2 linked regions of the Chondromyces crocatus genome follow. The protein of the gene in region 2 binds, or shares a complex with, the protein of the main gene of each other region. Links are inferred from orthologs where the notes say so. Each region holds a gene or a part of one and is shown on either strand. Other genes may lie near its edges.

Region 1 (3,301 bases), 3.3 Mb from region 2 along the record:
GACGTCGATCTGACCGACAAAGGTCGCGAAGAAGCCCGCGAAGCGGCCCGGCTGCTCAAGGAAGGCGGCTTCGACTTCGACGTCGCGTACACGTCCGTTCTGAAGCGCGCCATCCGCACCCTGTGGATCCTCCTCGACAACATGGATCGCATGTGGCTCCCGGTGCACCGGAGCTACCGCTTGAACGAGCGTCACTACGGCTCCCTCCAGGGACTCGACAAGACGGAGATGGTCGAGAAGTTCGGCGAGGAGCAGGTGAAGATCTGGCGCCGCAGCTACGCCACGCCGCCTCCGCCGCTCACGGCCGACGACGAACGGCACCCGAGCCGCGATCCCCGGTACGCTGGCCTTCGTCCCGAGGATCTCCCGCTCTCCGAGGCGCTCAAGGACACGGTCGCGCGCTTCTTGCCGTACTGGCATGAGACCATCGCGCCCTCGATCAAGGAGGGCAAGCGGGTGCTCATCGTCGCTCACGGCAACAGCCTGCGCGCGCTGATCAAGTACCTGGACGGGATCTCCGACGAGGCCATCGTCGGGCTCAACATCCCGACCGGGGTGCCGCTGGTCTACGAGCTGGACGAGAACCTGAAGCCGCAGAAGAACTACTACCTGGGTGACCAGGAGGCTGCCCGGCAGAAGGCGGAAGCCGTCGCGAACCAGACGCAGAAGCGCTGAACCCACGAGGCCGCTGTTCGAGCGGCCGCGGCCTCCCTCTTCGTCCAGCCGCGGTGCTCCCCAGGCGACCGCGGCTCACCTCGATCCGTCACACCCTCCTCGGGCGACCGCGGCCCTCTTCAGCCCGCGGGGGCTGACAGATCGAGCCGCGCGGCTGCCAGGATGTCCTGTGCGAAGGTGCGGATCTTGTCCGCGTCTTCTCCCTCCACCATCACCCGGAGCTTCGGCTCGGTGCCGCTCCACCGCACCAGCACCCGCCCGCGATCGCCAAGCTCCTTCTCCACCCGGACGACGGCGGTCTGCATCTTCACCATGCTTTCCGTCGGCAGCCGCGTCTTGAAGGTCTCGTTCTCCAGCACCTGCGGCACGCGCTGCATGGCCTGGTTCGCGAGCTCGCTGAGCGGCTTGCCTTCCTCGATCATGATCGCCAGCACCTTGAGCGCGGCGACGATCCCGTCACCCGTCGTGGCGTGATCCAGGAAGATGAGGTGCCCCGACTGCTCTCCGCCGAAGCAGTACCCTCCAGCGCGCATGGCCTCGACGACGTACCGATCTCCCACGGCGGTGCGCTCCACGCGCCCGCCATGCGCCTCGAGGGCTCGCTCCAGGCCGAGGTTGCTCATCACCGTGGCCACGAGGGTCCGCTTGGGGAGCCGCTCGTGGCGCAGCATCTGCAGCGCGCACATCGCCATGATCGCGTCGCCGTCGACCACCTCGCCGCGCTCGTCGACCATGATCACGCGGTCTGCGTCGCCATCCAGCGCGATGCCCAGCGCTGCCTTCCGCTTCAGGACCTCGTGCTTCACGTGCTCGGGGTGCAGCGCGCCTGCGTCGCGGTTGATGTTGCAGCCGTTCGGCTTCACGCCGAGGGCCGTCACCGATGCCCCCAGCTCGCTGAAGACGGTCGGCGCGACGCGGTAAGCGGCGCCGTGCGCGGCGTCGACGACCACCTTCACTCCGTCCAGGGTCAGGTGGGCCGGGAAGGTGTTCTTGCAGAACACGACGTAGCGGCCGCGCGCGTCGTCGAGCTTCACGGCGCTCCCGATGTGGTTGCCGACGGCGCGGCCCTCGTCGAGTTCGTCGCTCTCCATGAGGCGCTCGATCTCCGCCTCGTCGGCGTCGGGCAGTTTGAATCCGTTGGGGCCGAAGATCTTGATCCCGTTGTCGTCGTAGGGGTTGTGGCTCGCGCTGATCACGATGCCGGCGTCCGCGCGCATGCTCTGCGTGAGCTGAGCGACCGCGGGGGTCGGGATGGGACCGCTCAGCATTACCCTGCCGCCCATCGCGCAGATGCCCGACGCGAGCGCGGTCTCGAGCATGTAGCCGGAGAGGCGGGTGTCCTTGCCCACCACGACGCGCACCTGCCGGTTCTTGCTGCGCTTGGCGACGTAGGTGATCGCTCGACCGAGCCGCAGCGCCATCTCGGGCGTCATCGGCGGCACATTGGCCACGCCGCGCACGCCGTCGGTGCCGAAGAGCTTGCGGAGAGGAGGGGTCGTGGCCGCGGTGGACGCGGCGGGGGAGGTTTTCTTCGTCTGCTTCGCCACGGTCAACCCTGGGTTCGTTGGTGGACCGCGATTTCTAGCAGAGCGGATGGAGGCCGACTATCGCGATCGGCTCGCTTCACGGGCCGCTGATGGCGGCGCCTCGTTGTTGTTTCGCGCTGCGTCGTCCGACAAGCGCACGGCCATCGACCCGGGCAGAGCGCTGTCCACGTCGCGGCCTCGCTGCACGCGCGGAGCTTCTTCGGCGTCCTGCGGCTCGGACGACGGGAAGAGACTGCCGGCGGCGGCGATCGCGCGCGTGGTGAACCCCGGCGCCATGCCATGCGCCAGGCTGGCCGCGTGGGCGGAGAGGCCGAGCTTCACCTCCTGCCGCCCATCGAGGGTCGCTCTGACGATGGCGCGCGCGGCGTGGCGCGCGCTCACGCTCACGATGGGCAACGACGCCAGCACGCTGAACCACGCGAACTCGGCCTCCGCGTCGCCCCCGAACGTGGCGTTGTAGATGGACCCCGTGCGCATCAGGCCCGGCACGACCGTGGTCACCTTGATCCCGCTTCGAGCGAGTTCCACGCACAGACCTTCGGAGAAGCCGGCCATCGCGAACTTCGACGCGGCGTAGCCCACCATGTGCGGGATGGCGACGCGGCCCCCCACCGAGGTGATGTTCACGATCCTGCCGGCGCTCCCGCGCGCCTTCAGGTGGGGCAGTGCGTGCAGGGTCACGTAGGTCGCGCTCCAGAAGTTCGAGCGCATGGCCTCCTCGATGCCCTCGACACCGCTCTCCTCGACCGGGGCGACGTGGATGGCGCCGGCGTTGTTCACCAGCACGTCGATGCGCCCGAAAACATCGACCACACCGTCGACGAAGGCCTCGGCCTCCTCGCGCTCGCCCAGATCGCAGCCGAGCGCGTGGACCTCGATCCCCAGCGTCTCCAGGTGCGTGCGCGCCCTGGAAAGTGCGTCGGCGTCGCGGCCGCAGATGGCGATACGGGCCCCTGCGCGGCCGAACTCTTCGGCCATGAGCAGCCCGAGGCCACGTGAGCCGCCCGTGATCACCACCACCCGACCACGCAGGTCGAGCCGCCTTCGACGGGCGAGGAGGTTCCGGGCCAGAGCGACCG
Region 2 (3,311 bases):
AAGCCTGCAGAGCGTCGCCAGTACGATCGGCGTCGTCCCTCAGGGGACCAAGCAGAACCGCGACACTAGCAAAGCCCCCTGCATCCCGACAAGGGAATTGCCGTTCGGCGTAGAAGTTGCTACCCACAAGAAATGTCTCGGTTAACCACGCTGCTCTCTGCACGTCAGCGTGTGTTGATCATGGGTGTGTTGAACAGGACGCCGGACTCTTTTTCCGACGGCGGCCGGTTCACCAGTGATGCGGCTGCAAGTGCGTACATCGAGGCGATGCTTGCCGAAGGGGCGGACATCATCGACATCGGCGCAGAATCGACGCGACCTGGCTCGGAGCATGTGTCGGATCGCGACCAGATCGCCCGGCTCGGCAGCGGTGTGCGCGATGCCGTCAGGCGGGGCGCCCTGGTATCGATCGATACGACGTCTGCGGCGGTCGCCGAGTATGCCCTCGATGAAGGGGCGGCAGTGGTCAACACGGTCTCCCTCGATGCCGCGGCGGCCCTCGGAGCCCTCTGTTCTCGTTACGATGCGGCGCTCGTCTTGATGCACAGCCGGGGGACGATGGGAGACATGAAGGGCTTCTCGGCCTACGCAGACGATGCCTACCAGGATGTCGTCGCGGATGTCGCGCGCGAGTGGACGGCGGCGGCCGAGCTTGCGGTGGGTGCAGGCCTCCCGCGAGGCGAGCTCGTCTTCGATCCTGGTTTCGGCTTCGCGAAGAATGCTCGCCATTCGCTCGAGCTCGTCGCGCGGCTGCGCGAGCTTTGCGCGCTCGGGTTCCCGGTGCTGGTCGGTCCGAGTCGAAAGTCGTTCCTTGCGCGGGCAGCAACCCACGAAGATTCCGGGCTGCCCGAAGCAGCGCCCGAGCAGCGGCTCGGCGCGACCATCGCCGCTTGCGTCGCCTGCGCGGAGCGAGGGGCTGCCATCGTGCGTGTGCACGACGTCGCGCCGGTCCGTCAGGCCCTCGCGCTGAGCGCGGCCGTGTCACGGGTGGAGCGCGGTGCTGCCACGCACGGATCCAAAGCTTCTGCAGATGCTCTCCACGGGTCTCTCGCCATCCCTCGACGTGATGAGGGCACGCGCCGATGATCGAAGGCTTTCTTCGTCTATTTTCAGCCAGACCTCCACTGCAAATCTTCCGAGATCTGCTCGACATCTTCATTGTCGCCTACGTCGTGTACCGCGCGCTGCTGGTGCTGCGAGGGACGCGCGCGATGCAGATGGGCCTGGGGCTCGGGATCGTCTTTCTTGTCTATCTCGGCGCCAAGGTCTTCAGGCTCACGACGCTCCTGAGCCTCCTCTCGTGGCTGCTCTCCTCGATCATCCTGATCGTCGTCGTCGTCTTTCAGAACGACATCCGCCGCGCGCTGATCCGGGTCGGTGGGAAGGCGTGGTTCTCCGCCGGTCGTGAGCAGCAGTCCCGGGTCATCGACGAGGTGGTCGCCGCTGCGACCGAGCTCGCGCGTCATCGCATGGGAGCGATCATCGCCTTCGAGCAGGACGCGAACGTGCTGGAGTTCGTGAAGAGCGAAGGCATCCTGATCGACTCCCTGGTCACCCGGGAGCTGCTCGTCTCGCTGTTCGTCCCGGAGTCGGTGAACAAACTGCACGATGGTGCCGTGCTCATTCGCGATCTGAAGATCGCGCGCGCGGGTGTGTTCTTCCCGATGCCAGAGACCAAGATCCTGGATGCCAGCCTCGGCTCTCGCCATCGCGCCGCGCTGGGGATCACGGAGGAGACCGACGCCGTGGTGGTGGTGGTCAGCGAGGAGCGCGGGACCATCAGCTTCTGCTTCAGCGGCAACATCGTCTCGAACCTCGACGGCCAGTCGCTGAAGCATGCTCTCCTCGGGCTGTTCGGGCGCTCCTCGCGCAAGCGCCGCTTTGCTCGTCGACCCACGCGGACGTCGCTGCTCACCAGTGGGCCGCCGTCGATCCCGACACCTCGCTCGGCCACCACCACGCCGACCGGGGAATCCCAGGTCGGCAAGCCGGCCGCTTTGACGCGCTCGGGCGCGTCGGACAAGCTCGCCCCGAAGTCCTCCATGCCCCTGGTGACGACCACGACCAAGCTGCCCACCTCGACCCCCATGAAGCCGGCAGAGGTTCGCTCCTCGGTCGTCCACGACACCGAGCGACTCTCGGGTGAACGCTCGCGGCCTGCGGTGACGGACATGCCCGCAGGAAAGCTGGCCGAGCCACGAGGTGAGACGAAGAGCACGCCCTCGCCCGAGAGCGGTGACGACGCCGAGGCGCGACTTTCGCCACCCGTCCCCAGTCAGCGCACCTTCGTGCCGACGGGCTCCAGTGGCAGCACCCCCCACCGGGACGACTCGTGAACCAGGGCGTTCGCGGCATCCTTCGCTCCGCCTTCCTGGAGAACCTCGGGTTGAAGGCGATGTCCCTCGCGTTCGCGCTGGGATTTTACGCCTTCATCCACGGTGCGGAGAACGCGCAGCGGACCTTCTCGGTCAGCGTCGTCTCCGTCATGCCCAAGGAAGAGCTGAACCGTCAGCTCATGACCCAGCTTCCGACGGAGGTCGCCGTCACGTTGAGCGGCTCGCGCACCCAGCTCGACGATCTTCGCGCTGATGACCTCGGCACCTTGCAGCTCGATCTGCGGACCGGCCGCGTCCCCTACGTGGAGCTCGATCAGTCCATGTTCCACGTGCCCGAGGGGCTCACGGCCGAGCAGATCTATCCTCCGCGCATCGAGCTTCGGTGGGACGACGTGATCACCCGCGTCATTCCAGTGCAGGTCTCCCGGACTGGCGAGCTGCCGACGGGCTTCGAGGTGAAGGAGAAGATCGCCGTCGAGCCGATGTCGGTGAAGGCGCGAGGGCCCCAGTCCATCGTCGAGGTCATGCAGTACGCGCGGACCGAGGCCTTCGACGTGACAGGTCTCACCACGGGGACCTACGATCGTACCTTGGCGCTGGATCGTCCGCCGAAGCTGGTCGTCTATGATGCCGACAGCGTGAAGGCGACGCTGGAAGTGACCCGCGAGATGGTCACCCGATCGTTCGATCGCAAGGTCGAGGTGGTCGGGCTCCCGCGAGCGCGCACCACGCCCGCCTCGGTCACCGTGCGCATCACCGGCACCACCGAGGAGGTGAACGCGCTGGCCCCGGAAGCCGTCGTCCCTCTCGTCGAGCTCAAGGGTACGACCGTCGACACCGCCCAACCTGGCAGCGCGTTCCTCGACGTGGTGGTGGATGTCGGATCGCTCCGTGTCGAAGTCAGCCCGCCGCGCGTGCTCGTGAAGTGGTGAGCATCTCTCTTCGTGAGCGCTGAGGGGTCAAGCGCCTGGTGAT

The links.
Region 1: the proteins of cdaA (region 2) and glmM are in contact, whole or in part, in a crystal structure (PDB 7OJS), measured with the Bacillus subtilis proteins. The link is inferred for Chondromyces crocatus from one-to-one orthologs.

What each region holds. Positions count from the first base shown.
Region 1 is NZ_CP012159.1:3,842,244-3,845,544, forward strand. The notes cover bases 9-2,998. They hold glmM (phosphoglucosamine mutase), read right to left. Parts: upstream 2,223-2,998; coding sequence 795-2,222; downstream 9-794. Other genes in these bases: gpmA (2,3-diphosphoglycerate-dependent phosphoglycerate mutase), read left to right, coding at 9-675; CMC5_RS14370 (SDR family NAD(P)-dependent oxidoreductase), read right to left, coding at 2,280-2,998. Outside these bases: more of gpmA, read left to right, coding at 1-8; more of CMC5_RS14370, read right to left, coding at 2,999-3,301. UniProt on the Bacillus subtilis protein: Catalyzes the conversion of glucosamine-6-phosphate to glucosamine-1-phosphate. Glucosamine-1-phosphate is used for cell wall biosynthesis.
Region 2 is NZ_CP012159.1:549,133-552,443, reverse strand. The notes cover bases 210-3,209. They hold cdaA (diadenylate cyclase CdaA), read left to right. Parts: upstream 210-1,082; coding sequence 1,083-2,336; downstream 2,337-3,209. Other genes in these bases: CMC5_RS02055 (CdaR family protein), read left to right, coding at 2,333-3,209; folP (dihydropteroate synthase), read left to right, coding at 210-1,086. Also shown: more of folP, read left to right, coding at 181-209; more of CMC5_RS02055, read left to right, coding at 3,210-3,268. UniProt on the Bacillus subtilis protein: One of 3 paralogous diadenylate cyclases (DAC) in this bacteria, catalyzing the condensation of 2 ATP molecules into cyclic di-AMP (c-di-AMP). Upon expression in E.coli leads to c-di-AMP synthesis.